Regions from separate parts of the Iodobacter arcticus genome, predicted to be linked through region 4. Evidence: predicted binding sites of a transcription regulator. Region 4 holds the regulator's gene; each other region holds the start of a gene.
The links. The regulator sigma-54, encoded in region 4, starts transcription at its own class of promoters, with help from an activator protein. The targets are predictions, from matches to a motif close to CTGGCACGCTTCATGCTT.
Positions count from the first base shown of each region.

Region 1: the regulator sigma-54 is predicted to act here: its motif matches at 2,382-2,399, upstream of ACFQNF_RS00480 (ANTAR domain-containing response regulator).
Region 2: the regulator sigma-54 is predicted to act here: its motif matches at 4,598-4,615, upstream of glnA (type I glutamate--ammonia ligase).
Region 3: the regulator sigma-54 is predicted to act here: its motif matches at 3,191-3,208, upstream of glnK (P-II family nitrogen regulator).

Region 1 covers NZ_JBHTBQ010000001.1:100,333-107,673, reverse strand. Annotated here, with positions in the region: gene ACFQNF_RS00485 (nitrate/nitrite transporter) at 1-929, opposite strand, end outside; gene ACFQNF_RS00480 (ANTAR domain-containing response regulator) at 1,782-2,348, opposite strand; gene ACFQNF_RS00475 (hypothetical protein) at 2,730-2,954, shown strand; gene dsbD (protein-disulfide reductase DsbD) at 3,131-5,092, shown strand; gene ACFQNF_RS00465 (FecR domain-containing protein) at 5,141-5,992, opposite strand; gene leuS (leucine--tRNA ligase) at 6,074-7,341, shown strand, end outside.
Region 2 covers NZ_JBHTBQ010000014.1:344,798-352,138, forward strand. Annotated here, with positions in the region: gene ACFQNF_RS09645 (hypothetical protein) at 1-436, opposite strand, end outside; gene ACFQNF_RS09650 (DnaJ domain-containing protein) at 433-720, opposite strand; gene ACFQNF_RS09655 (MATE family efflux transporter) at 920-2,290, opposite strand; gene ACFQNF_RS09660 (TetR family transcriptional regulator) at 2,411-3,055, shown strand; gene glnA (type I glutamate--ammonia ligase) at 3,114-4,523, opposite strand; gene ACFQNF_RS09670 (rhodanese-like domain-containing protein) at 4,929-5,381, shown strand; gene aroE (shikimate dehydrogenase) at 5,456-6,268, shown strand; gene mtgA (monofunctional biosynthetic peptidoglycan transglycosylase) at 6,286-6,972, shown strand; gene ACFQNF_RS09685 (tetratricopeptide repeat protein) at 7,098-7,341, shown strand, end outside.
Region 3 covers NZ_JBHTBQ010000004.1:109,927-117,267, forward strand. Annotated here, with positions in the region: RNA gene rnpB (RNase P RNA component class A) at 1-360, shown strand, start outside; gene ACFQNF_RS02040 (VOC family protein) at 688-1,143, opposite strand; gene aqpZ (aquaporin Z) at 1,270-1,965, opposite strand; gene rimJ (ribosomal protein S5-alanine N-acetyltransferase) at 2,089-2,661, opposite strand; gene ACFQNF_RS02055 (accessory factor UbiK family protein) at 2,658-2,918, opposite strand; gene glnK (P-II family nitrogen regulator) at 3,247-3,585, shown strand; gene amt (ammonium transporter) at 3,610-5,016, shown strand; gene ACFQNF_RS02070 (multifunctional CCA addition/repair protein) at 5,228-6,451, opposite strand; gene cysK (cysteine synthase A) at 6,546-7,341, shown strand, end outside.
Region 4 covers NZ_JBHTBQ010000019.1:125,815-133,155, reverse strand. Annotated here, with positions in the region: gene ACFQNF_RS11850 (NusG domain II-containing protein) at 1-216, opposite strand, end outside; gene rapZ (RNase adapter RapZ) at 254-1,102, opposite strand; gene hprK (HPr(Ser) kinase/phosphatase) at 1,186-2,130, opposite strand; gene ptsN (PTS IIA-like nitrogen regulatory protein PtsN) at 2,111-2,584, opposite strand; gene hpf (ribosome hibernation-promoting factor, HPF/YfiA family) at 2,690-3,016, opposite strand; gene ACFQNF_RS11825 (RNA polymerase factor sigma-54) at 3,041-4,414, opposite strand; gene lptB (LPS export ABC transporter ATP-binding protein) at 4,415-5,140, opposite strand; gene lptA (lipopolysaccharide transport periplasmic protein LptA) at 5,137-5,640, opposite strand; gene lptC (LPS export ABC transporter periplasmic protein LptC) at 5,618-6,190, opposite strand; gene ACFQNF_RS11805 (KdsC family phosphatase) at 6,196-6,711, opposite strand; gene ACFQNF_RS11800 (KpsF/GutQ family sugar-phosphate isomerase) at 6,818-7,341, opposite strand, start outside.

The sequences.
Region 1 (7,341 bases), on a different contig from region 4:
ATTGCACCAATAAATAGGCAAACCGCCACGCTAGATCCGCCTAAGCCAAGGCCGGTGAGGCCGATCAAGACTGCCGAGCAAACATAAACAATTAGTAGAGTGCGAGTACCGCCAATTCGGTCCGCAATCACACCGCCAAGTGGGCGCATCGCCGAGCCTGCTAATACGCAGGCCGCGGTGTACCAGCCGGCCATTTTTGGAGCAAAGCCAAATTGATCATGAAAGTAGCCGGGTAAGGCGCTGGCAAAGCCTGCGAAGCCGCCAAAGGTGATGGCGTAAAAGCCCATAAATAACCAAGCATCTTTATTATTTAATACCTTGGCGTAGTCGGATAAGCTTTTAGGATTGACCGATCCCGGTGCGTCTTTGGCAAACACGGTGTAGAGCACAAGAGCAAACAAGAGTGGAATCACCGCTAGGCCAAACACGTTTTGCCAGCCAAACATCATCGCCAATACCGGCGCAAATAGCGCAGCAAACACGGTGCCAGAATTACCCGCCCCGGCGATTCCCAGCGCCGTGCCTTGATGCTGTGGTGGATACCAGCGGGAAGCTAGCGGCAAAGCCACCGCAAATGCAGCGCCTGCAAAGCCTAGAAATACGCCAAGCAGCAGCGCTTCAGCCATGCTGTGTACACCCAGCTGCCAAGCACTTAAGAGCGCAAAAATCACAATCAGCTGGGCAAAAAGACCGGTGCGCTTAGCACCAATGCTATCCACAAACACGCCTAAAACCAAACGCAGCAAAGCGCCTGCCAAAATCGGCGTCGCCACCATCAGGCCGCGCTCGCTGGTCGATAGGCTAAGCGCGGTGGCAATCTGTATCTGCAAGGGGCCAAGCAGATACCAGACCATAAAGCTCAGATCAAAATAGAGAAAAGCAGTAAGAAGTGTGGGGGTATGGCCTGAACGCCAAAAGGATTTGTCCATGATGTCTACCTCTAGAAAGACTGCAAAAAAAAGCGTCCCGCCACGATTACAAAATCATGAAGGGACGCCGTTGTCCTTGAGGGAGATGGGCCACCATTGACCTTCCCCACACCCAGCGCAGCATTGCACTCGGTTTTGAATCTTTTCGGGCTTGGTTTATTTAATCTAAACGGCCCTAGTTATCTACTCAGCAAACGCTGTGCCAGCATTAGCAAACCAATAAAAACAATAAAAATCAAACAGATAGAATCATACCGCACAAAAAAAAAGGGAGGGGCCGCACCATAATGACGCAGCGCAACATAAGCTTGCACAGGATTTGCACAGAGGCGTTATAAAGGTGCATTTTTTGTAGGGCGGGCGAAACCACATAAGTGCTAAGCAAATTGTTTTTTCATTAGCAAACAGCGAAAAGCATAACAACCAGGCTCTTTGCATAGGGCTTTTTAAAGTCCCCTTGAAACACGCCGTAGTGAGGAACAAGCGGGGCGGGATTTCGGCAAGGGAGCGAGGCAGCGAGCCAATCCCGCCCGCCGCCGACTCGATTGTCCGCAGCGCAGGGGCTTTCGTGTTTCGTGGGGCGGCCTTCTTTGCTTACTTTCTTGGCCGTTCAAGAAAGTGAGGCCCCCGCGGTGGCAACCGCTCCAAAATCAACGTGCCGAAGGCACTAAAAAGATCTTTTTGACTTTGCTTAGCGCGTATTGGATGAAGCCCACCAAGCTTTTGCATGAAATGCTACGGAAAACGGCGGGTTTCACCCGCCCTACGGTGATTCAATGTTTGCAACCGTGCGAACGGCTTATGGCAATCAGCTATCTTGATGCGCATCGTGGGCACAAGAACGTGCCCACCTCACCCTAGCAAATCCGCCATCGCTAAGACCTGCCTTGCCACATCCCCCAGCTTCATGCCCTGTTTCATGGCTTGGCGGCGTAGGGTTTCGTAGGCTTCGCCTTCGCTTAGGCGGCGCTTGTCCATTAATAGCCCTTTGGCTTGGTCGATCACTTTTCGATCGGCTAATTGCTGCTCCAAAAGGCTAATTCGCTGCTGCAAGGCTTTGCTGTGCTCAAATTGAGCAAAAGCCATCATCACCGCCCCTGCTAATTTTTCTACTGCAAAACCATCGATCAAATGGCTAACTCCTGCTTGCAAAGCAGCCTGAATCTGCACTTGATTCAGCCCTTCTGCAAGCATCAATACCGGCACGGTGCCGCGCATCGCTTGCAGCTGTTCAAGCAAGGTTTGAGAGGGGATGCGGGTGTTGATCAGAATCAGATCGGGCAGGGATCTTTTGGCTTCCTGCCATAGGCAGCTAGCGCTATTGAGCTCTGGCAGCAGCGTATAAGCGTCATCTTGCAGGGCTTGCCCCAGAGCTTTCGATGATTTTGGGCTTTCGTTGACTAAAAGTATGCGCAGCATAATAAAGCCAATAGCAGAGGGATAGGACTGATCCAGCAATAAACGTGCCCTGCTCTATTTTAGAAAAACAAGCGCCTCCAGCGGCTCATCAGCGCATTCTTTGGCAAGAAAACCGCTTTAAGTGCAGAAATGATACAGCGATCTACCTAGCGCCAAAATGATGCACTGCAAGATAAAGCGCGCGTTTAAGGTGCAGTAATAATTTTCACAAAGCTTACAACGCCTCTATTTCCCTTACCAATCAGCTAGGCTGATTTGCTCAAAAGTGGTGGGTAAAAATTGAATCATGGGTAAAACCGGATGCAAATGGTGCGCCACCTAAGCTGAATCTGCAGCTCAATACCAATGGCAGCGCCACTTTAACGGGAGCAGCAGCCAGCAATGTTGCCGCCCCAGCGGGCATGGAAACCATTACAAATCGGCCAGCCTAATCGCGCACTCACCGGCCACTTTAGCGCCACCGATTTTTCGCTGAATCCTAGCACCCCGGCTGCGCCTAATTTCCGCCAACTTGCCCTGCTTTTACAAGACGGTGCTTTAATCTGCGGCCAATACTACGGCGCAGGCTACCGTCAGCGAGCGCTACCACAACAAACGCGCTCTTGAAATCGGTATTCCGGCGTTAAATTACGTGGTTGATAAGCTTTATACTGTGGCAGGATATCGCTAAGAGATTAAACAATTGATATTGCGTAGGGTGTGCAAGTGTTTTTCTTGCGCACCGGCCCTTGGTGCGCAACGACTATGTCGTTTCACACCCTACGAAAACCCATAGCTTGAGAATGAAAACGTATTTAGATTTAATTCGCGTCGCAGCTTGTCCCCACCCAACACGTTTCACCAGAGAAATCATGTTTAAAACCATCAAAAACACGCTATGCGCCGCGCTTCTGGCGCTGAGCTTTAGTCAGGGCTGGGCCGAGGATCCGGTTTTTTTAGAGCCTGAACAAGCGCTCAAAATGAGCGCCAAAGCCAAAGATCATCAAACGGTAGAAGTGCGTTTTGCCATTGCAGAGGGCTACTATCTCTATAAAAACAAACTCAAATTCTCGGCCGATTCTGGTGTAGAGCTGGCAGCGCCCAAGTTCCCCCCCTCGCTGAGCCACGACGATCCTAACTTTGGCAAAGTAGAAACATATCGCCAGCAAGTGCTACTGCCGATTCAAGTCAAAAACGCAGCCGCTACTTCATTTAAGCTGACGGTGATTTCGCAAGGCTGCGCCGATGCAGGGCTTTGCTATCCGCCCATTACCCAAGTTGCTGATATCAAACTACCAGCCGCCACTACCAAGCTAGTAACAGAGATTAAGTTGCCAGCCGCTCCAGCCCAACTCGTAGAAGCGACACCTGCGCCAGTGCATGCAATCACGCCAGATACTGTGGCCGTTGCTGAAACAAATATTCAAGCTCCCCTTGTTCAAGCGGCAGCCACCACGGCCCCCCTTGAAGAAGCCCCCCAAGGCGATACCGGCTCGGTAACCAGCCTGTTAGGCAGCGGCAATTTACCGCTGATTCTGCTTAGCTTCTTTGGCTTTGGTCTTCTGCTGGCACTTACACCCTGCGTATTTCCAATGATGCCGATTTTGTCTGGGATTATCGTGGGCTCAGGAAACAACATCAGCAAAAAACGCGCACTCGTTTTATCTCTCGCCTATGTCTTAGGCATGGCAATCAGCTATGCACTGGCAGGCGTTGCAGCGGGTTTATCCGGCTCGCTACTCTCTGCCGCCTTGCAAAATGTGTGGGTGTTAGGCAGTTTTGCGATGGTGTTTGTACTGCTGTCTTTGTCGATGTTTGGCTTTTACGAGCTGCAATTGCCTGCCAGCTTGCAAAGCAAATTATCCAATAGCGCCAATCAGCAAAAAGGCGGCTCCCTGCTCGGCGTGCTGATTATGGGTGCCTTATCGGCGCTGATTGTTGGCCCCTGCGTAGCAGCACCACTGGCTGGCGCTCTGCTTTATATTGCGCAAACACATAATGCCTTGCTCGGTGGTGTGGCCTTATTTGTGATGGCGCTCGGTATGGGTGTGCCGTTGATTATTGTCGGCTGCGCCGCATCTGCCCTACCCCGCGCTGGTGGCTGGATGGAAAACATCAAAAAAGTATTTGGCGTATTGCTGCTAGGTGTGGCCATCTGGTTGGTATCCCCAGTATTACCAGCCCTCTTTTCCATGTTGGCTTGGGGCACACTGCTGATTATCTCGGCCGTTTTCTTGCATGCACTCGATCCACTCCCCCCGCAAACCGCAGGCTGTCCACGTTTTTGCAAAGGCTTGGGCGTCATTGCCTTATTAGCAGGCTCCGCCATGCTGATCGGGGCTTTAAGCGGTAACCGTGATCCATTACAGCCGCTACAAGGCTTTCAGGGGATGGCTGCACAAACTGCAGCCCCGCACAGCCAGTTTGAGCGCGTCACATCGGTTGCTGATTTGGAAAGCAAGCTAGCCAACAGCAAGCAGCCCGTCATGCTCGATTTTTATGCCGACTGGTGCGTGTCTTGCAAAGAGATGGAAAAGTTTACTTTTAGCGACCCTGAAGTGGCTGCCAGAATGGGCCAAATGCGCCTCTTGCAAGCCGATGTCACTGCGAACACCGATGCGGATAAAGCCCTGCTCAAACGCTTTAAACTCTTCGGCCCACCGGGCATTATCTTTTTTGATCCGCAAGGAAAAGAGCAGTTTTCTACTGTGGGATTTCAAGATGCAGTCGCATTTAAAGCCACTTTGGATAAGGCTTTAAAATAAACAGAAATTGAGGATGGGCCCCGCGTGCCCACCCTCTATTTCAATAAACTAACGCCCGATTTCTGCCTGCGGAGTTGCAACTTGCTGATGCACTTTTGCAACAACGGCCTGTGCATCGGCCTTGGAAGCCAAGCCCACCAGCACCACACGATGACGCTTAGACTGGCTGCGGATTTTTACCGGATAGCCCGCCACCTGCAAGCTATCGTAAAGAGCCAACGCCTGATCAATTTTGGCGTAGCTACCCCACACAATACGCCATGCTCCCTGTTGGCTGATTGCACCTGCATGGCCTTCTATTTCGGTTTCAGCGGCCCACTTTTTAAGCTTCTCCGGCTCTACCTTGCCAACCGGCAGAGGCTCTTTATCATGCGGTGCAATATAGAAACTCAAAGGCTCGGTTAGCTCCACCTGCGGGTGCCCCTCTGCCCCAACCGCAATTTTTCCCTCCAGCAGACACACTACGTTTTTATCTACATCGGCCTTGCCCCATAAATCCGTGCCGCGTATCCCCGCTGTCACGGTAGATACGGTGACACTCACATCTCTTTGCGCAGATTTATTCAAGGTATTGGTGGTAAAACGAAAAGCCCCGGTTACCATTTTCAGTGCAGCTTTAAATACATTGCCGTCTTTACCATTGGCCTCATTGAGCTGATCAAGTTGCAAATTAGCATTTTCACCCAGCTTCACCCTACTGCCTTCAGGTAGCTGCACATACACCCTTGCCCCTGCACCGGTGATAATCCGGTCGCTAGGTAAGAGTTGCATTTGCGGTGCCAATGGTTTTTTCACCCCTCCCCGCTCCAGCCATGCTGGCAATTGCACCGATTCCACCCGTGCCGGGTCGGCATAGGCAAAAGAAGTAAGTAATAAACCTATTAAAAGCACTAAACGCATATCAACTTCCTTATGAAACCCGAAGCGCAAACATTCGGGATATAATCATCGGCTTTGTGAAAGTACAACTGGATTTCCGGCATGATCGAGCTCTATACACCGTCTACCATCGAAGCTGCAGCCCAGCAGCATTGGGAAAAAAATCAGGTTTTTGCGGCCATCGAAAAGGCCGGTCAGCCTAAATACTATTGTCTATCGATGTTCCCTTACCCAAGTGGCAAGCTGCACATGGGTCATGTGCGTAACTACACCATAGGCGATGTACTCTCACGCTTCCATGCTTTGAATGGTTTTAATGTCATGCAGCCTATGGGCTGGGATGCCTTTGGCCTGCCTGCTGAAAACGCCGCCATGAAAAACAAGGTGGCTCCAGCAATTTGGACTTACTCCAATATTGAATATATGAAGACCCAGCTCAAGTCTTTGGGCTTGGCTGTGGATTGGAATCGTGAAATCGCCACTTGTAAGCCAGATTACTATCGCTGGGAACAATGGCTATTTACCCGCCTGTTTGAAAAAGGCGTGATTTATAAAAAAAATGGCTCGGTAAACTGGGATCCGGTTGATCAAACCGTATTGGCGAATGAGCAAGTGGTGGATGGGCGCGGCTGGCGCTCTGGCGCAGTGGTTGAAAAGCGCGAAATCCCGATGTATTACTTCAAGATCACCGATTACGCCGAGCAATTGCTGCAAGATTTGGATCAGCTAGATGGCTGGCCCGAGCAAGTTAAAACCATGCAACGCAATTGGATTGGTAAGTCACGCGGCATGGATGTGACCTTTCCTGCCGCTAACCATATCGATGGCAACGATTCGCTCACCGTTTACACCACTCGCCCCGATACCCTGATGGGTGCGACTTATGTGGCCGTTGCCGCCGAGCACCCACTGGCAACTTCAGCAGCCGTGGGCAATGCTGACTTGCAAGCCTTTATTGCCGAATGCAAAAGCGGCTCCGTGGCTGAAGCCGATATGGCAACCATGGAAAAGAAAGGCATGGATTCCGGCCACAAAGTACGCCACCCACTGACAGGCGATTTACTGCCGGTGTGGGTTGCCAACTATGTGCTGATGAATTACGGCACTGGCGCAGTCATGGCCGTGCCTGCGCACGACGAGCGCGATTTTGCCTTTGCCCATAAATACAATCTGCCAATTAAGGCAGTAATTGAAACATCGGCAGGCAGAGACATTGCCGAGCCTTGGCAAGATGCTTATGGCGAGCACGGCGTGTTATTTAATTCTGGCGAGTTTGATGGCCTGAATTTCGAGCAAGCTTACGATGCAATGGCCACTAAATTAGCAGCTCAAAATGCAGGCGCGCCAAAAACTCAGTACCGCTTACGCGA
Region 2 (7,341 bases), on a different contig from region 4:
CGTCGTTTTCAATGACTTCGGCGTGGGCGGTGTGCGTACCGTTGCTGCGCATAAATTCTAATGCAGCGGCCATGACCATAAAGAAATCGCCGCCTTCTGCTTCTAAAGTGGCATTGATTAGTTTCTCTGCCCAGTTGGCGATGCTTAAATGGCTGCTTAGCTCATCCCATGAAATAAAATCATCGCCATAGCCTTCTGGCTCGCTAAAAATAATGTGCTGCATTACTTTGGGACTATTAAAGCTAAAAGCATTGTGAAAAATAACTGCGACCATTTCTGGGGCAAATTCAATCATCGGCAGGATGTGGGCAATTTCCCGGCGTTTTTCATCAAGTCGTTTTTTAAGTGCAGATCTGCCTTCAGAATCGCTGGATAAATCATCTAGCTCGGCTTCATAGCTGGCGTAAAGATCGGCAAAGTAAGGGGCAATGCTCACTGGATGATTCCTTTAATGTATTTTTCGGCAATGTCGCGGGCAATCTCTAATGGATTGTCGATAAGGCTACGCTGCCGATAGTCGTCGTATGCTTGGCGGCGATGCGCATCGGTCAGTACTTCATAAGCTTCTTGAATCGCCCGAAACTGCGCTACTGCAGCTGGGTCAGGATTTTTGTCGGGGTGGTATTTGGCGGCATTTTTACGGTAAGCGGATTTGATTAAATCAATGCTGGCAGTGGGGGAGATGCCTAATTTTGCATAATGATCTTGAATAACAGACATGTGGGCTTTCTTTCCTATGGCGCATTGGCGGCATTTTTAAGCGCTGGCTAGTGTTGATGCAAGGATCTTGTTAAAGAGATGCTTGCGATACTGTTATATTCCGAGCTGATTTTGTGTGTATTTTAAACGAAAAATAGCAAAGCACCCTTGCAATATCAACTACTTATTGCAAGGGTGCTTTGCTTACCGCTCAGGCTGGCTAGGCGGCAGAGTAAGTGTGACTGGCTTGTTTCAGATGGCGCAATTCGCGCCATAATACGCCAGCAATCATGATACCAATCACTGTATTGACTAATGGTAGTGCAATATAGACACCATTGACGCCCCACCACAGTGGGATTAGCCAAAGTGCCGGTATTAACAGCAGCGTTTTACCTAAGGTGCCAAGCATCGACAGGCGAGTGAGTGCCATGGCTTGCAGTGCAATCACGCCTACAATAATCGCGCCATCAAAAGGTAGCGCAAACAGGTGGATTCGCAAGGCGTTTGTTGCTGCTTCGATAAGCGCCTGATCTTTGCCTGCGTAGAGCATCGCAATGGTATGCGGGAAAAACTGCACTACGGCTAGCAGCGCTAGGCTGATCGCTAAGCTTACCTTTAAGCCGTAGGATAAGGTTTGCGCCAGTCTTTGCGGTTGATTTGCACCAGTAGCATGGCTTAACAATGGCTGCATTCCCAATGCCAAGCCATGTATCAGCAAAATAAAGACGGCTTCGGTATAGCCTGCCACCGCATAAGCGGCCACATCGCTGCCCTTACCGTATTCCAGCAACTGATAGTTATGTGCAAATAGCAGAAAGGCTAAGTTGGCTTCCATTAAAAAACTGGAGATACCAAGGCCCAGCATGGATGGCATGCTTTGCCAGTGTGGGCGCAGATCTTTCAGAGCGATCCGTAAGCGGGCAAAAGGGCTAAAGAAATAGATCAGCCCCACTAGTGTTATCAGTGTTTCAACCAGCAAGGTGGCGCTTGCTGATCCAGCCAAACCCCAGCCTAAGATCACAACAAAGAAGTAATTCAGAGCAATATTACTTAAGCCGCCAATCACCACCATATAGGTAATGAATTTTGGCCTGCCATCGTTCCTTACTAAATAAATGACCGCCATCTGGCCGATCGTCACAAGGCCACCCCAGAGCATGATCGATAAGTACGACCGCGCTTCTTGCCGCACGGCCGGATCATTATCTGCATTCAGCAGTGCCAGTAGCGTCTCAATCTGGTTAATGCCGATCAGGGGCAAAATAATTCCCAGTGCCGTGATAATCAGTATGGTGTTGCTTAGCGCTTGGCGTGCTTCTTGCGTTTTTCCCGCTCCTTGCAAGATGGAAATCCGGGTTGCTGCGCCCATGCTGATCATGGCACCTAAGCCCACTTGCAACAAAATAACCGGGTAGACCAGATTAATGGCAGCAAGGGCATGGGCACCGACATAGCGGCCCACAAAAACACCATCAACCACGGTATATAAACCGATGACCAGCATGCCGGCGACGGAGGGAATCACATAGCGCCAGAATAGGCTGGCAACGGGTAGGGTATTAAGATCCTGTAAATTTTGTTGACTCATAAAAGCTCGATTGGCAATTTTTTGCGGCAGGATGAAATGATTCGCCATACTAGCATTTAATCAGTCATGCGTGATTAATTAATTTTGTGTCATAATTCCGGGAACTTAAGAGGAGTCGTCATGGCAAGAAAGACCAAAGAGGATGCGCAAAAAACGCGTGATGCCATTTTGGATGGGGCAGAGCTGGTATTTTTGGATAAGGGCGTAGCACAGGCCACGATGGCCGATATTGCCGATGCTGCCGGTGTTTCCCGTGGCGCGGTTTATGGCCATTACCCGAATAAAATTGATGTATGTAAAGCCATGAGCGAGCGGATGTTTGCGCTCGAAACCATGCACTTTAGCCCCGACAGCAGCAATGCAATGGAGGCACTGGTGCAAACCGGTATGTACTATTTAAATTTATTTTGCCAGCCGGGTACGGCTCAATCTGTGATTGCCATTCTGTATTTTAAGTGTGAGCGCAGCCATGAAAATACCTCATTGATCCGGCACCGGGATCTGATTACCAAGCTAGCGATGCACTACAGCCTGCGCCTTTTGCGTCGTGCCGTGCAAAATCAAGAGTTGCCCAACACGCTTGATTTACGCCTAAGTAATTTATATCTGCATGCGGTCTTTGATGGCATGTACGACATGCTGCAAGATCTTTATCCTGATCGCCCGCAAGCGGCCCTGCCAGATTGCGAGCGCATGCTGCGTACCGCGGTCACCAGCCTGATGCAAGCGCCCCATTTGCAGCGTGATGAATTGCGTGTTCTTTAGCCAATAAAAAACCCGCACTAGTTAGCCAGTGCGGGTTTTGAACATTTAATCGATTAGATTAAAGGCTGTAGTACATATCGAACTCAACCGGGTGAGTGCTCATGCGGATGCGGTTTACTTCTTGCATCTTCAATTCGATATAGCTGTCGATCCAGTCATTGCTAAATACGCCGCCACGAGTCAGGAACTCACGGTCTTTATCTAGCGCATCCAGTGCTTCATCCAAAGATGAGCAAACTGTTGGGATCAACTTGTCTTCTTCTGGTGGCAAGTCGTACAGGTTTTTGTCTGCAGGATCGCCTGGGTGAATCTTGTTTTGCACGCCATCCAAGCCGGCCATCAACAGTGCAGAGAAGCACAGGTATGGGTTAGCCAATGGATCTGGGAAGCGCGCTTCAATACGACGGCCTTTGTCTGACGATACGTGTGGAATACGGATCGAAGCAGAGCGGTTGCGTGCGGAATATGCCAGTTTTACAGGCGCTTCATAATGCGGAACCAAACGCTTGTAGCTGTTTGTGCCCGGATTAGTAATCGCGTTCAAAGCTTTCGCGTGCTTGATGATACCGCCGATGTAGAACAGGGCGAATTCGCTCAAGCCAGCGTAGGCATTACCTGCAAACAGGTTTTTGCCATCTTTCCAAACCGATTGGTGAACGTGCATACCGCTACCGTTATCGCCAACGATAGGTTTTGGCATAAAGGTGGCTGTCTTGCCGTATTGGTCTGCTACGTTGTGCACCACGTATTTCAGGATTTGAGTCCAGTCTGCGCGTTGTACCAAGGTGCTGAAGCGAGTACCAATTTCGTTCTGGCCCGCGTTGGCTACTTCGTGGTGGAACACTTCAACAGGTACGCCTAGCTCTTCCAGAATCAGTACCATGGTGGCACGGATATCTTGGTGGCTATCAACAGGAGGAACTGGGAAGTAACCGCCTTTGAGACGTGGGCGGTGGCCTTTATTACCGCCTTCTACTTTATTGGCTGTCGCCCAAGCGCCTTCATCGGATTCAATCTTGTAGAAGCAGCCTGACAGGTCAGAGCCAAAACGGATGCCATCAAAAATAAAGAATTCTGGTTCTGGGCCAAAGTAAGCCGTGTCACCCAAGCCAGTGGCTTTCAGGTATTGCTCAGCACGCTTAGCAACCGAGCGTGGGTCACGATCGTAGCCCTTGCCTGTATCTGGCTCTACAACGTCACATGTCATAAACAATGTTGGTTCGTCGTAGAAAGGATCGATGTTGGCAGTCGATGCATCTGGCATCAACAGCATGTCGGAGGCTTGAATGCCTTTCCAGCCAGCAATGGAAGAGCCGTCGAAAGCATGGCCAGTTGTGAACCATTCTTCGTCAACAACGTGCGAAGGAACAGTAACGTGCTGCTCTTTGCCCATAGTGTCGGTGAAACGCAGGTCAACAAACTTGAGGCCGTTTTCCTGGATAAGGTTGAGAACGTCGGCTACTGCCATCTTGGTATTCTCCAAAATTGTTGCGAGGGTAAAAGTAATAAGGTGTCCGGCATTGGCCGGTATAGGGATTTATTTAGCAATAACTATGCCAATGTTTAAAACGTTTGAATCCATTGTGCCATAAACGATAATCGTGAACTACCTATGCACCATTATGGTGAGCCAAACGTATCTTGCGTGCTTTTTTGGTGCGATACCAGCACTGTTTCGTGCCGATCCTATCTTAGGTTTTTAGAGCTGCTGAAATCTAGGCTGCTGTGTGAAGTTTTTTTAAAGCTGAATGGATTGTAATCCGACTTATAGCTTTGGGGTTTGGTTCCTTTCTTGTAAAACAAACTTATCTAACAGGCGATGCAGCTCAGGGTAAAATATGCGGATTAAACGCCACACAAAGAGAGAAGTGCGATGAGCCATGTCGATACCATTTTGCAACAAGCCCATGAGCGTGCAGTACTTTCAAGTTTATCTTACCGTGGGGCATTAAGCCCCTCAGAAGCCGCCGCTCTATTAGCAGCGCTGCCTGATGCAAAGCTGGTGGATGTGCGCACTCATGCGGAATGGCAGTTTGTAGGCTTTGTACCTGATTCAGAAATGAATGAGTGGAAGCATTATCCAAAAATGGACCTAAACCCTAATTTCTTAAGCACCTTGCAAGCGACAGTTGATCCACAAGCGGTGGTGATGTTTTTGTGCCGCACCGGTGCGCGCTCGCATGATGCTGCTGGGCTGGCTGCAGCTAATGGCTATAGCAATGCTTTTAATATTCTGGAAGGCTTTGAAGGTGATAAAAATGTCGCTGGCCAGCGTGGTCAGGTCAATGGCTGGAAAGCGGCGGGTTTGCCGTGGACGCAAGGCTGATCTTGCTAAAGTGATCAATATGCTTAGCAATATGCTTAGCTTGCGCATTGCCGCTGGCCTTATATGGACGCGTTATGAAATATCTTGTACTGGGTAATCCGATTGCGCATAGCAAATCGCCGCAGATTCATCAAGCCTTTGCCGCGCAATTTCATTTAGAAAACTTTGTTTACGAGCGCTGTCTTGCACCACTCGATGGCTTTGCTACGGTCGTGGCCGATTTTGTGGCCGCTGGTGGCAAAGGCGCAAATGTGACCGTGCCATTTAAAGAAGATGCTTTTCGCCTTAGCGCCGTGCTTACTCCGCGTGCGGCGGCTGCAGGAGCGGTCAATACGCTGAAAGTAAACGCCGATGGCAGTTTGCTGGGGGACAACACCGATGGTGCTGGCTTGGTGAGTGATTTGCTTCGATACGGCTCTCTTGCTGGTAAGCGGATATTGCTTCTAGGCGCTGGCGGCGCGGCAGCGGGTGTTTTGCAGCCTCTACTGGCCGAGCAGCCGAGCAGCCTTTGCATTGCTAATCGCAGCCCAGAGCGGGCTCAGGCTTTGGCGCAACGCTTTACCAGCCAGGCGCTCCCTGTGCAATCGTCTGCTTTTGAAGCGATTAACGGGCCATTTGATGTGGTGATCAATGCCACCTCAGCTAGCCTATCTGGGCAAAATTTGGCTTTGCCTGCCGGTATTTTTGCTAGCGGTTCTTTGGCTTACGACATGATGTATGGCAAGGGTGAGACGCCATTTTTAGCTGAAGCGCGGCTTGGCGGGGCTCTGCAATGTGTCGATGGCCTTGGGATGCTGGTGGGGCAGGCTGCAGAAGCGTTTTATCTATGGACAGGTTTGCGTGCTGATGTGGAGCCGGTCTTGGCGAGCATGAGGGCGGCTTTGTAATGGCCAAACAACGCTCAATGGTTGGCTGGATAGGCCGGGCTGTGCTTTGCATACTGCTGCTTTTTTTACTGTGGAATCTATGGATATTGGGCCACATCCTAGCGTGGAAATGGATGGATCCATCCGCCACTTCTTTTATGCGGGAGCAGCTTGGTCAAATTCAAAAAGAAAACCCAGAGGCAGAGTTACGCCATCAATGGGTGAGCTACGCGCAAATTTCCCCCAATCTGAAGCGGGCTTTAGTGGCGAGTGAAGATGCTAAATTTCTGGACCATGAAGGCTTTGATTGGGAAGGAATCCAGGTCGCCTGGGAAAAAAATGTTAAAAAAGGCCGCATTGTGGCGGGTGGCTCGACAATTAGTCAGCAGCTGGCTAAAAACTTGTTTTTATCGAGCGGCCGCAATCCTTTACGTAAGGCAGAAGAAGCCATTATCACGGTTATGCTTGAGGCCATATTAGATAAGCGACGGATTTTTGAGATTTACTTGAATGTAATCGAGTGGGGCAACGGTGTATTTGGTGCCGAGGCTGCTGCACGTTATTACTACAAAACGTCGGCTGCTCGTTTGAGTGCAAGTCAATCGGCCAAATTGGCCTCAATGGTAACCAACCCGCGTTATTACGATAAAAATCGATCTGATCGTAAGTTACTTCGTAAAAGTAGTATCGTTTTACGCAGAATGCCTTACGCAGATATTCCTTAGTGTAAAATTATTTAGTCAAACTGTGTATTAATTTTCAATTAATTAGTCAGTTTGTGCGAAAGATATTGAGTCAGGGAATCAAACAGAATACTCTGCACAGACTTATCTTTCCGATGGCTTTTTACATGCCTCAACATGCTGAAATATTAAGCTTATTAAGTAAGTGTCACCGCCTGATTGTTCCTGAGCCGGAGCTGGCCTTGCGCTCTGTGGAAGAAGCTTATTTCCTATTTTATGATTGTAAGCTTAATGATGTTGAGCTGCTGGTACGCATTACGCTTCCCTATGCCCGCTTGCTTTTTTCTTTTGGCAGAGTCGATGAATCGCTTGCTGTTCTGTTTAAAGCCTTAACTCAAGCTGCGCTTTGTA
Region 3 (7,341 bases), on a different contig from region 4:
CGGTTAACGACCGGGCGTTGCAAGGCGACGGAAAGTGCAACAGAGAGCTGAACCGCCGATGGCCCAAGTTAAAAGCCTTTATTGATACAAGGCCGGATTGGGATCAGGTAAGGGTGAAAAGGTGTTCCCGTCAGGGATGCAGGCCGCAAGGTTTGTCGGTAAGAGCGCACCGCGGACGTGGTAACACGGACGGCAGGGTAAACCCCATCCGGAGCAAGACCAAGCAGTAGACGTTGAGGTGGCCCGCCGAGTCTACGGGTAGGTTGCACGAGCCCAGTAGCAATGCTGGGCCTAGAGGAATGACTGTCACCTTGGGGTAACTCAAGGCTACAAAACCCGGCTTATCGGCCGGCTCCGCAACCCCAATAAGTAAAAAAGCCGATCTATACGTAGATCGGCTTTTTTGCGTCTGAATCATTCATTGTGGCGGAAGGATTGGCGGGTGTAAGACGCAGACAAAACGCCGGAACTTGTCTGGGCCGGCTCCGCAACCCCAATAAGTAAAAAAGCCGATCTATACGTAGATCGGCTTTTTTACGTTTGAATCATTCATTGTGGCGGAAGGATTGGCGAGTGTAAGACGCAGACAAAACGCCGGAGTTTGTCTGGGCCGGCTCCGCAACCTCTAAAAAGTAAAAAAGCCGATCTATCATCTAGATCGGCTTTTTTGCGCTTATGGGGTTCGTTTTACTGAGTGAAAAACGCTGCAAAGCGCTTGTCGATTTCTTCCGGGGAAACGTCCTCAATATGCGTAGCAAGGCTCCAGATATGGCCAAACGGATCTTTTAATGTGCCGATCCGGTCGCCATAAAACTGATCGCTGACTGCACGTAGCTCAACAGCACCGTGCTTAATCGCCTGCTCAAAAGCAGCATCAACATTTGCGACATACAGCATGATGCTCACTGGCGAATTCCCTAAAGCGGCTGGGCTTACATAGCCCATCTCAGGATGCTCGTCGGCCAGCATAATGGATGAATCGCCAATTTTAACTTCGGCGTGAGCGATTTTGCCGCTTGGGTCGGCTAAGCGCATCACTTCTGTGGCATTAAAGGCGCTTTTATAAAACTTAATTGCGCTCACTGCATCGTTGACTATTAAGTAAGGCGTTGCGGTATGGTATCCATGAGGTATGGCATTCATTGCTGCATCCTTGTTCAAAAGTAACTCAACATAGCGCGCTCAGGATTAAGTCGCGCCTCTAGCCGCCTGCCTGATTTTTCCTCGCGGACATCGCTTAAGTCCGACAGGCTGCACGACCCGCTTTAATTAAGCAGGCTGATCTTCACTACCAATAAAGCGGTAAATCACGGCGCCTAAGATGGCTCCGGCAATTGGGGCCAGCCAAAATAGCCAGAGTTGGCCGATAGCAAAGTCACCCGCAAATAGCGCAACTGCGGTACTACGTGCAGGATTCACCGAGGTGTTGGTCACAGGAATACTGATCAGGTGAATCAGTGTGAGGCCCAAGCCAATGGCGATCGGTGCAAAGCCTTGTGGGGCGCGTTTGTCTGTTGCACCCAAAATGATGATCAGAAACATCATGGTCATCACCACTTCGGTAATCAGTGCTGAGGCCATAGAAAACTTACCCGGTGAGTAGTCACCGTAGCCATTTGAAGCAAAGCCACCTAAGGTCGTAAAGTCTGCTTTACCGGTCACAATAAAATACAGCACGGTTGCGGCCACAATCCCGCCTAAAACTTGGGCAACGATATAAGGGATAAGCTGATTGGCCGGGAAGCGCTTGGCTGCCCAAAGGCCGATAGAAACGGCGGGGTTAAGATGGCAGCCAGAAATATGGCCTATCGCGTAGGCCATTGTCAGTACGGTAAGACCAAAAGCTAAAGAAACACCTACAAAGCCAATCCCTAGGGCGGGGAAGGCGGCTGCTAATACGGCGCTGCCGCAGCCACCAAGTACCAGCCAGAAAGTGCCTATAAACTCCGCTGCATATTTATTCATTATTATGCTTCCTTTCGATAAACTTTCATTTTTAAAAGTGGCGAATGGTACAGGCTGCAATATGGCTTGGTACAGTGTGTAAGGTCACTCTGGTTGCTTCGCAGGTGCAAGCCGCTTTTCTCCTTAATGTGTCGGATTAATCAGCGAATTTAAAACATGATCTTGCCATTGCCCTGCAATTTTTAAGTAAGAACGAGCATAACCTTCTTTTTCAAACCCCAGGCTTTGTAAGAGTCTGGCACTGCGTAGATTCTGCGGCAGATGGTTTGCCATAATCCGGTGTAAATCCCGGGTGCTGAACAGATGATGAATCGCTGCATCAAGTGCTTCTTTCATCAGCCCCCGGCCTTCTGCCGCTGCTGCTAAAGAATACCCAAGATGACAAGCCATAAATGGCCCTTGCACGATATTACTGAAACTACATTGCCCCAGCATTTCAGCACTGTGCTGATCGAGCAAAGCCCAGTGAATGGCTGTGCCTTGCTGATATTGTAGCCGAGCATTTTCTAGCCTGAGCTGCCATGCAAAAGGAGTGAAAAAGTCTTCCTCCCTTTGTGGGTCCCAAGGAGCAAGGTGGTGGCGGTTTTCTTGCTGGAATTTTGCCCAAACCACGGCCTGTGCAGGCTCGGCCAGCACAAGCTTTAAGCGCTCTGTATTGATTTGTAATGCTTCTGGCGTTTTTCGGCCAAAAATCATAGTGCGTCTTGGGGGTTGTTGGCGTGTAGTTTGGTTTCTAGCTCGTTGATCCGGGCTTCCAGCTCATGTAGTTTTTCACGGGTGCGCGCGAGCACTTCTTGCTGGATTTCGAATTCTTCGCGGGTGACTAAATCCATTTTGGTAAAAGCCGATGCCATCATGGCGCGGGCGTTTTTTTCCATATCTTTAGCTGGGCTGGCTGCAATCGCTTCGGTGATTTTGCTGGCGATTTCATCAAAAAATTTATCTTTAAGCATCTTGAATATCCTATGTATTGTTGCGGCACTGTTTGTGGGGTGGTTTGTTTTTATCGCGTTTCAGGGCTAAAGCAACAGCTCTTAATGTTGTGCTTTTTGTGCCGGTACCGCAACGGTGTTGGTTTGGCATTTAAGTTTAGCAGAAGCTTGCCATTTGTAGATTGCACCACTCTGGTGCAAATTTAAGTTGCAGTGCACCATGGAACGTCTATTGTTGGTGCATCACTTGGCCTATTGATTTTTAAGCCCATGAAAACAGAGCTTTTTCTTGCTTGGCATGTTTTGTGCTGATCTTTGATCGTACCCCACCTTTTAAAAGGAGCACCCCATGAAATTCGTGTCTGCGATTATTAAGCCGTTCAAGCTCGATGAAGTTCGCGAAGCCTTGTCGGAAATTGGCGTTCAGGGCTTAACCGTGACTGAAGTGAAAGGCTTTGGTCGCCAAAAAGGGCATACCGAGCTTTACCGTGGTGCTGAATATGTGGTGGATTTTCTGCCTAAGGTAAAAGTTGAAGTCGCCATTGGGGATGATCAGTTGGAACAAACACTGGAAGTCATCGAAAAAGCGGCCAATACCGGCAAAATTGGCGATGGTAAAATTTTTGTATTTGATCTGCAACATGTGGTGCGGATCCGTACCGGTGAAACTGGCCAAGATGCCATCTAATTAAAAAATCGCAGGAGAGAGACGATGAACAAATTGTTTGCAGCACTCGCCCTCGGCGGATTAGCGGCACAGGGGTTGGCGGTTGAAGTGGCTGCATCTGCCCCCGTCGCCATCGTGGATACCATTAATAAGGGTGATAACGCGTGGATGTTTATCTCTACCGCCTTGGTGATTTTAATGTCTATCCCCGGCCTTGCATTGTTTTACGGCGGCTTGGTTCGCTCTAAAAATATGTTATCGGTGCTGATGCAGGTGTTTTCTGTGTTTGCGATGATTTCAGTGCTGTGGGTGGTGTACGGTTATTCGCTGGCGTTTACTGAAGGCAATGCTTTCTTTGGCTCTTTTAGTAAAGTGATGCTTCAAGGTGTGACTCCGGATTCGATTGCTGCAACCTTTACCAAAGGCGTGGGTATCTCTGAGCTGATTTATGTCGTCTTTCAAGGTGCATTTGCGGCGATTACCTGCGGCTTGATTGTGGGGGCATTTGCCGAGCGAGTTAAGTTTGCTGCGGTGATGGCTTTCTGCGTGCTTTGGTTTACTTTCTCCTACCTGCCAATGGCGCATATGGTTTGGTACTGGACAGGCCCGGATGCTTACCTCACACAGGCTGCTGCTGATGCCGCTACCGCCACTGCCGGTTTCTTATTCCAAAAAGGTGCACTTGATTTTGCAGGCGGTACGGTGGTGCATATCAATGCGGCGGTAGCGGGCTTGGTGGGTGCATTTATGGTGGGCAAGCGGATTGGCTTTGGCCGTGAAGCAATGACGCCACATAGCTTGCCTATGACCATGATTGGCGCATCCTTATTGTGGTTTGGCTGGTTTGGTTTTAATGCTGGATCTGCACTAGAAGCAAATGGTGTGGCGGCGTTGGCCTTTATTAATACCTGGCTGGCTACTGCAGCAGCAACCATGTCTTGGCTGCTAGCCGAGTGGATGCTTAAAGGTAAGCCTTCATTGCTAGGCGCGGCATCGGGTGCGGTAGCAGGCTTGGTGGCCATTACGCCTGCTTGCGGCTTTGTGGGTGTAGGCGGCGCTTTGGTGATTGGTTTACTGGCTGGGATGATTTGCCTGTGGGGCGTGCATGGTCTGAAGCGCCTACTAGGCGCGGATGATGCGCTGGATGTGTTTGGTGTGCATGGCGTGGGCGGTATTCTGGGGGCAATCTTAACCGGTATTTTTGCTTCACCAGATTTGGGCGGCACAGGCATCTGGGATTATGTGGGCAATAAAGTGGCCGCAGATTATTCGATTCTTGCACAGGTAAAAATTCAAGCTATCGGCGTAGGCACAACTTTGCTATGGTCGGCTGTGGTTTCAATTATTGCCTTTAAGCTGGTTGATTTGTTGATTGGCCTGCGTGTACCGGAAGAAGAAGAGCGCGAAGGCTTGGATGTGACGAGCCACGGTGAAAAGGCATATAATCTATAACTAATATAGATAAAACGCTAAGGCCAGCAGTCGTGTTGGCCTTAGCGCATGAGCAGTTCGCTGCAAGAAAATTAGACAGGTGTCCTCCAATTCTCTCTCTAAAAGGTATCGGTTTACTGCTTGTCTGATGGATGTGTAGCGTATTGTGGAGCCCGCCAGGCAACTGGCGGGCTTTTCTTTTTTGGGATAAGCAGACTTTCTCATCGGTGTTTTAAAGTTTGGGTTTGCCAGTGCTCGCGTCACGAATCGCGGTAATTCTGGCTTTCCTGATTCTCTCTGGGATGTGCGCTTTATCTTCACAGCTTTGGGCAATCTCGCCGCTATTTACGGTATTGGCTGCGGCTAGCAGCTTTAATAAATAGGCGGCTTGGGGATATTCGCAGTTTTCAAAAGTTGTGCGCCCGCGAGCGTCGGCGAGGCAGGCGTCGAGCATTTGCTTAAAGCGATCAGGCTTTCTGAATGCATCGCAGCGCTGAAAAACTTCCAGCACGGTGGCGGGGCGGAGTTGTTCTGCGGTGTGGACATGCGTGTGCTCACGGCACAGCATGCGAGCCAAATCTCTGCAATCGCTGGGCACGCGCAATCTTTCACATAAAGCCTCAACGAGGGCCACACCGCGTGCCTCGTGGCCGATATGCTTAGGTAAAATGTGGGCAGGCGTAATGGCCTTGCCCAAATCATGGCAAAGCGCAGCAAAGCGAGTGACAAGCGGCCAGTTTTGGCTGGCGGTGTAGTCGACCACCATCATCACATGCACGCCGGTATCGATTTCCGGATGATAGTCGGCAGGCTGTGGCACGCCCCACAATGCGTCGATTTCTGGCGCAATGCGGGCCAGCGCTCCGCAGCGGCGGAGCATTTCAAACATCAGGGATGGTGTGTCTTCCATCAGCCCTTTGGCAAACTCCTGCCACACCCTTTCTGCCACCAGATGATCGACTTCACCGCTATTTACCATTTCCTGCATCAGGGCGAGCGTTTCTGGTGCAACATCAAACCCAAAGCGGGCAGCAAAGCGGGCGAGGCGCAAAATACGCACGGGGTCTTCGCTAAAAGCGGGGGACACATGGCGTAATAGTTTGGCAGTTAGATCCGCTTGGCCATTAAATGGATCGGTGATCTGGCCGGTGTCGTCTTCGGCGATTGCATTGATGGTCAGGTCGCGGCGCAGCAAGTCTTCTTCTAAGCTAACCTCTTCGCTTGCGAACACGGTAAAGCCTTTGTAACCATGGCCGGATTTGCGTTCGGTGCGGGCAAGGGCATATTCCTGGTGCGTCTTGGGGTGTAAAAATACCGGAAAGTCTTTACCAACAGGCGTGTAGCCTAATGATTGCATTGCCTCTGCCGTGCTGCCAACCACCACCCAATCGATATCTCTTACCGGCAGGCCTAGCAATTTATCCCTTACAGCACCGCCAACGCGATAAACCTTCATTGATCTTTCCTTAGATTTTTTAGTCACTTTATCTGTTAATTATATTGCCGCTACAATCAACTATCTTTTATTAAACTGACGACAAGGATGCTGCATGAAAATCGCCAATAGTATTACCGACCTGATCGGCAATACGCCTTTAGTGAAGTTAAATCGTGTTGCACAAGCAAGCGGGGCAACGATTGTAGCAAAGCTGGAGTTCTTTAATCCTTCGCACTCGGTGAAAGATCGCATTGCGGTGGCGATGATCGATGCTGCCGAGGCCGCTGGCCTGATCGGGCCGGATACGGTGATTGTGGAGCCTACTTCCGGCAATACCGGCATTGGTTTGGCGATGGTTTGTGCGGCACGTGGCTATAAATTAGTGCTCACTATGCCAGAAAGTATGTCTAAAGAGCGCCGTGCATTATTACGCGGCTATGGCGCTACTTTGGTTCTGACGGCTGCCGCAGAAGGAATGGGCGGTGCGATTGCTACCGCAAAAGCTTTGGTCATTGAACACAGCAATTACTTTTTACCGCAGCAGTTTGAAAACCCAGCCAACCCGGAAATCCACCGCCGCACAACCGCTGAAGAGCTATGGAATGATACCGATGGCCAGATCGATATTCTGGTCGCAGGTGTGGGTACAGGCGGCACAATCACGGGGATCTCTGAAGTATTAAAAGCGCGTAAGCCTTCATTTAAAGCGGTAGCCGTAGAGCCCGATGCCAGCCCTGTGCTGAGTGGCGGGCAGAAAGGAGCGCACCCTATTCAAGGGATTGGCGCAGGTTTTGTTCCCGATGTGCTCAATACTAAAAGCTACGATGAAGTGATTCGGGTAAAAAATGAAGACGCCTTTGCTACGGCGCGTGCCCTTGCCACGCAAGAAGGCATTCTGGCTGGGATTT
Region 4 (7,341 bases):
AATACGTACCCGGCCCGATTTTACTTCTACAGAGGTAAACCCAAGGGGGCCAGCCACTTGCACCGTGCGCTCTGCGTTTAAATCCAGCACGGCAAAGACTTTGCCCGCCTGATAAATACGCACCCGCGTGGCACTCTCCTGCTGCCAGCTCCAAAAACCCAAATACACCACAAAAACCAGCGCCAGTAAGGCAAACGGCCAGTCACCTGGCCGCATTACCCTAAGCATCTCCCGATTTCGAGAGGGGCGTATTTCAGGCATGCTGCTCACGGTGCCTAAGCAATACCTGCCGATGCTCGGCAAAGTATGCCGCTAATTGCTCCGCTAAATAAACCGAGCGATGCTGGCCGCCGGTGCAGCCAATCGCTACCGTGATATAGCTGCGATTATCGGCTTCAAACTCTGGCAACCAAGCTTCCATAAATGTTTTGATATGGCTTTGAAAGCGCCCCACCACCGCTTGCCGCTCTAAGAAATCAATCACGGGCTGATCTTTACCCGTTAAAGGGCGTAAAGATTTATCGTAATAGGGGTTGGGCAGGCAGCGGGCATCAAACACAAAATCGGCATCCATTGGCAAACCATGCTTAAAGCCAAAAGATTCAAAAATCACCGTGAGTCTGGAGCGGTCCAGCGCCACAAACTGCCGAATCCAGCTGCGCAGCTGATTAGCCGATAAATCACTGGTATCAATACGATGGGCAACTGCGGAGAAATCAGCCAGCATTTCACGCTCTAAGCTAATAGCCTCGGTCACCGTTAATGTGCCACTAGAGAGCGGATGGCTGCGCCTTGTTTCAGAAAAGCGCTTCACCAGAGTGTCGTTATTCGCTTCCAGAAACAGCATTTGCACATCAAGCCCCAGCTCAAACAGGGCTTCAAGATGATTGGGGAAGCTGGCAAAATTGTGGGCGCTGCGCACATCAACCGAAATGGCAATTTTGGGATAGCCATCTTCATCCAGTAATGCCGCGGTTTGTGGCAGCAAAGGCGCAGGCAAATTATCGATGCAAAAATAGCCAAGATCTTCTAAAGACTTAAGTGCAACGCTTTTACCCGCCCCTGATAAACCAGATAATAAAATAACCTGCTGCTGTTTCACTCCCCATCCCCATTATTTTGTATATTTTTGTGTAGCTTATATTTTGATACTTGCATAAACACCCTGCATATTGGGTGAGCGACTTATTCGCCCATTTCCATAAATTTTTGGTGTCTTTCAATAAATTCACGCGTGGAATCAATGCCGCGTAATTGCAAAATATAATTTCTAACCGCAGCCTCAACCAAAACCGCTAAATTTCGACCGGCCGCCACAGGAATCACCAGCTTGCGAATCGGCACGCCAAGAATATCTTGCGTGGCCGCCTGCATTTGCAATCGATCCATCGGAGCGACTTTCTCGCCACCCGCCTTGGCCAGATGCATAATCAGCTTGAGTGTTTTACGCGGCCTGACGGCAGTTTCACCGAAAATAGTGCGGATATTCAATACGCCAATTCCGCGCACTTCGAGAAAATCACGCAACATCGGCGGGCATCGCCCTTCCAGCGTTTCCGGATTGGTGCGATAGACCTCAACCACATCGTCTGCCACAAGGCCGTGGCCGCGTGAGATTAGCTCCAACGCCAGCTCGCTCTTACCCATCGACGATTCGCCAGTCAGCAAAACGCCCACTTCCAGCACATCCAGAAACACCCCGTGCAGATGCGTAGAAACCGCCAATGCCTTCGAGAGGTAATAGCGTAGTACATCCATCAAATAGGGGGATTGCTCGGGGGAGGTGAGCAGCGGTACATGAAAACGCTCAGAGGCTTCGCGCAGGCAGTCGCCCACAATCTGACCATTGGCTACAATCACTGCCGCCATTTCATTAGAGAAAAGCCGCGCCAAGGATTCTCTTTGCGCCTCGGGGCTAAGCTGCAGCAGATAAACCGTTTCTGCCACCCCAAGCACCTGAATGCGGTTGGGGTGGATAAAATTCAGGTGGCCGACTAAAGAGAGTGTTGGCTTTTGCTCAGATGCATCATTAGATAGCAGATTATTCGCACCCGATTGCCCTGCTACCCACGTCAGTCGCAGCTTCTCGGCGTTATCGATAAAAAGCTGTCTAACTGAAATCTGTGGCATAAGGCTCCCAAGTACTGATTAGCTTCCAGATTTGGCCGGGTTCAGTGGCCGCCAGCAGACTCTCGCGCAATACTTTATCTGAGAAAAGCTGAGCCAGTTCGGACAAAATTTGCAGATGTAAATCGGTAGCGTGAGCAGGCACCAGCAACACAAATACCAAGGAAACCGGCTTGCCATCAGGCGCGTCATAAGGGATAGGCTCATTAAGGCGCACAAATGCACCTGTGGCTTCTTTCAAACCTTTAATCCGGCCATGAGGGATGGCAACCCCTTGCCCAAGCCCCGTGGAACCAAGCTTTTCCCGGGCAAACAGACTATCAAAAATAACACTACGGGCAATACCGTGGCTATTTTCAAACAAAATACCAACTTGTTCAAAAATACGTTTTTTGCTGCCGACTTCCATGTCAAGGAAGACATTTCCGCTAGGCAAAATTTGGGCGATCAAGCTCATTGTAGACAGACCAAAACAGGGACGACACCCATTGTAGCGCCGTCGTTTAAAAACAAAAACGGGAACCTGAGTATTCCGGTTCCCGCTAAGGTGAGAAAAGTCGCTTTATTCAGCGGTAGGCTGGTGCTGCTTAATGGATTCGTTACGGTGATCCATTGATTTTTCTTTGTGCTTCACAACTTGGCGGTCTAGCTTATCGGCCAGCAAGTCAATGGCTGCATACATATTTTCATCCGTCGCTTCGACGTGGATATCGCGGCCGCGAACGTGAACGGTTGCTTCAACCTGATGTTGCAGTTTCTCCACGGATAGGATGACATTAACGTCAATTACATTGTCAAAGTGTCGAATGACTCGTTCCATCTTACTGTTTACGTACTCACGGATAGATGGGGTCACTTCAAGATGATGGCCACTGATATTCAAATTCATAGGGTTACTCCTTCCGTTGGGGCCTTACAAACTTTTGCGCTGACTTACTGGGTAAATCTGCAACGCTTCACGGTATTTGGCAACGGTGCGCCGGGCTACCACAATACCTTGAGCGGATAATGCTTCTGCCAATACGCTATCACTTAAAGGTTTTTTCTTATCTTCTTGCTGCACCATCTGCTTGATCAATGCTTTGATCGCTGTAGCAGAACACTCCCCTCCGGCATCCGTATCAACATGGCTACCGAAGAAAAACTTAAATTCATATAGGCCACGCGGCGTAAGCATATATTTTTGCGTGGTTACCCTAGAAATAGTCGACTCATGTAAATCTAGTTCTTCGGCGATATCTCTGAGCACCAGCGGGCGCATCGCCACTTCACCGTGTTCAAAAAATGCGCGCTGCCGTTCTACAATCGCGGTGGCTACTCGCAAAATGGTATCAAATCGCTGCTGCACACTTTTTACTAACCAACGTGCTTCTTGTAACTCACGGGCTAAATGGCCGCCATCGCCTTTTTGTAAGATATCTGCATAAAGACGATTCACGCGCAATTTAGGCATCGAAGCATCGTGTAATCTCACCCGCCAAACACCGCGTACTTTTTGCACAACGACATCGGGGCTTACATATCGGGGCGATGCTACAGACCATTGTGCACTCGGCCTAGGGTTTAAACTTACAATTAATTCCTGCGCTGCTTTTAACTCAGCATCCTCGCATTTAAAAGCCCGTTTAAGCCTAGTGTAGTCCCGCCCAGCTAATAAATCGAGTGAATTTTCGGCAATCTGCAAGGCTAAATCACGGGCAGCGCTCGCTGGCTTCTGGCGCAATTGTAAGCATAAACAATCAGCGGTATCTCTTGCTCCAATTCCCAAAGGCTCTAAGTGCTGTAAGCGAATTAAAGCAATTCTTAAGTCATCAGGTTCGAGTTCATAATCTTGGATTAGTTCCTCTGGCAGCTGAGAAAAGACATCTTCTAAGGACTGAGAAAGAAACCCATCCTCATCCAATGCCTCAATCAGCATCAATAACAAGGACTTATCCCGATGCGACAAAGGCAGCAAACCTGCTTGTTGCAGCAAGTATTCGCGTAAATCTAAATCGCGGGCGATATTGCTGGCCGGATCAAAATCATCATCATCATCCGAGCTGCCGTGGCTTGTGCCTTCCCAGCGTAAACCGTCGTCTTCACCCATTTCCCACTGCGGCTCTGCTTGCTCTGCCTCACCAGCGGCGGCTTCTTCGCCACGCTCCAATAGCGGGTTTTCGCTCAGATACTGTTCAAGCTCTTGTTGAAACTCAAGGGTGGAAAGCTGCAGCAGCTTGATAGCCTGCTGCAACTGAGGAGTAAGATTAAGTTGCTGGGATAACCGCAGCTGCAGGGTTTGTTTCATTTACATGCGGAAATGTTCACCGAGATAGACCCGACGCACACTTTCGTTTTCTACAATATCTTTCGGAGCGCCAGACGCCATCACTGCACCTTCGGAGATGATGTAGGCACGATCGCAAATACCAAGGGTTTCACGCACATTATGATCAGTGATCAAGACACCGATTCCACGTTGCTTTAAAAAACCAATAATACGTTGAATATCCATCACAGCAATCGGGTCTACCCCTGCAAATGGCTCATCCAGCAAGATAAAACGCGGGCTGGCGGCCAAGGCACGGGCAATTTCTACCCGGCGGCGCTCGCCCCCCGATAAGCCCATTGCACCTGCATCACGCAAATGATCAATGTGCAAATCGTGCAGCAGCTCATCAAGCCGGGCGTTTATTTCATCGCGATTTTTACAATGCAATTCAAGCACTGCAGTGATATTTTGTGCCACTGTCATTTTACGAAAGATAGACGCTTCTTGTGGCAAGTAGCCTAAACCTCGCCGCGCCCGCTGATGAATGGGTAAATGACCGATATCCTCGCCATCCAGCGTAATACGCCCGCCATTCATACCGACTAAACCCACAATCATATAAAAGCTGGTGGTTTTACCCGCGCCATTTGGGCCAAGTAAACCCACCACTTCACCACTCGAAATTTCCATGGTGACATCACGCACCACGGTTCTTTTTCCGTAACGTTTTTCTAGCTGCTCCGCTCGTAAAGAACTACTCATGGTGCAGGTGCCTTTTTCGGTGTAATCACGATATTGACGCGCCCGCCGCTCTCTGGTTTGCTTTGCGCTTGATAAGCTTCATTGTTTAAATCGTAAGTAATCAAATCGCTATGAATTTGATCTTCCCCACGTTTCACCCATGCCTTATCAATCAACTTAAGAATGCCAGTGCGCCCGTCATAATCAAAGCGCTGCGCTTCGGCATCCACCCAATCATTGCCGCCATCCATTTTCTGCCGAAAGCGAACCGGCCCGCCATTGCCAGCAACATACTGATTGCCCGCCTCATCCTGACGTACCGTCAGCTTATCAGCCCGAATGCTGAGTGTGCCTTGGGTCAGCACCACATCTTTGGTACAGACGCTGGCCTGCGTTTTTTGATTCATCACACAATTTGCAGCAACAATATTGATCTGTTTTTCCCGGTCTGCTTTTTCTGCATATGCAGAGCTTGCCAACAGCATGAGTAAAACAACTTTAACGGGTGCGAATCGGCTCATAGCTCATCCTGACTTTAGATTTAAGTTCTAGCGTTTCAGCCTTGGAATCAGCAATAAAACCGACTGATTCAATAACATACGTGCCCATCACTGCGATTGCCGGCGCTTCTGAGCTGGCAAGTCCTTCCTGCGGTAAAACGCGCATATCACGCCCATTAATCGTTAACTCTGCTTGCGTAGCACTGGCCGATCTAACCATTTTAACCACGCCGGGAAACCAGACTTCACTCCCCTGTTTGATTGATTTAGCACGCTCGCCAGTGACTTCTAAGCGGGGCTGATCGGGGGCGGTATAGCGTAAATGTGGGTTTTCCAACCAGGTGATATCGCCAGCAGGCAAATGAGAAACATGGGTGGCGGTGAGTAAAGATAAGGGGCGTCCATCTTCACCAAAGCGCACCGCAGTGGCTTTATCTACTAACATATCGGGCTGATTTGCATTAATTGCAACCGCAGAGCCAGGTAAACTTGCCGCCCTATCGAGCAGCCAAGTCAGGCTACCCAACAAAACAACAAGGGCCAACGGTAGCAGGCGAGTAGTCCCCGGCACTGCCATCAGGCGAGGTAAGGCGCCATAGCGGCATCAAACGTGCCTTGTGCTTGCATCAGGTATTCGCATACTTCACGCACAGCCCCCCGCCCACCCGAGCTGCCCGTAATATAGTGAGCATGTTTACGCACTAACTCCGGGGAATCAGGCACCGCTACCGCAAAAGCGACTCTGCGCATCACCGGAAGATCAATCACATCGTCGCCCATAAAACCACAGGCATCTTGGCCGACTCCAGCGGCTAGCAGTAAATCTTCATAGCTTGCCCGCTTATCGTGAGCGCCCTGATAAAGAAAATCCACCCCCAAATCTTTGGCACGTTTCTCAACCAGCAAAGAAGTACGACCGGTAATAATGGCTAATTTCACACCGCTGGCGCGTAACATTTTTAGCCCGTGACCATCCAGCGAGTTAAACGCTTTTAGCTCTTCACCCGCATCGCTGTAATACAAGCTGCCATCGGTCATCACACCATCAACGTCAAAAATCATTAAGCGCACCGCTTTTGCCATATCAGTCATTACTATTTTCCTATTTGTCATTTAGCTGCTTTTGGCACTTTTTAAAACGGGAATAACAGGCGGCTGCAATCCCACACAAGCCTGCTCCGCACTATCTATGTGCATTTTAAACCACTCGTGCCCGCAGCAGGTCGTGCATATTGATCGCCCCAACCAGCACACCCGCATCCAGCACCAATAAACCATTCACACGGCGTGCATCCATTTGCTGGACGGCCTCGGCGGCTAATTTATCCGCCTCAATCGTGGCAGGGGCTAAGGTCATTACGCTGGAAACCGAAGTATCACGTACATCGACGCCCTGATCCAGTGCGCGGCGCAAATCGCCATCGGTAAAGATGCCCATCAATTTACCTGCAGCATCCACCACCGCTGTCATGCCCATGCCTTTCTTGCTGATTTCCAGCAGCGCATCGCGCAATAAAACATCGTGCTGCACTACAGGCAAAGCATCACCGGTATGCATTAAATCGCGCACGAGCACCAATAAGCGCCGGCCTAAGCTGCCGCCCGGATGCGATAAGGCAAAGTCTTCAGCCTGAAAGCCGCGCGCTTCCAGCAGGGCCACAGCCAGTGCATCGCCCAAAGCAAGTGCCGCCGTAGTACTTGCGGTAGGCGCCAGATTCAGCG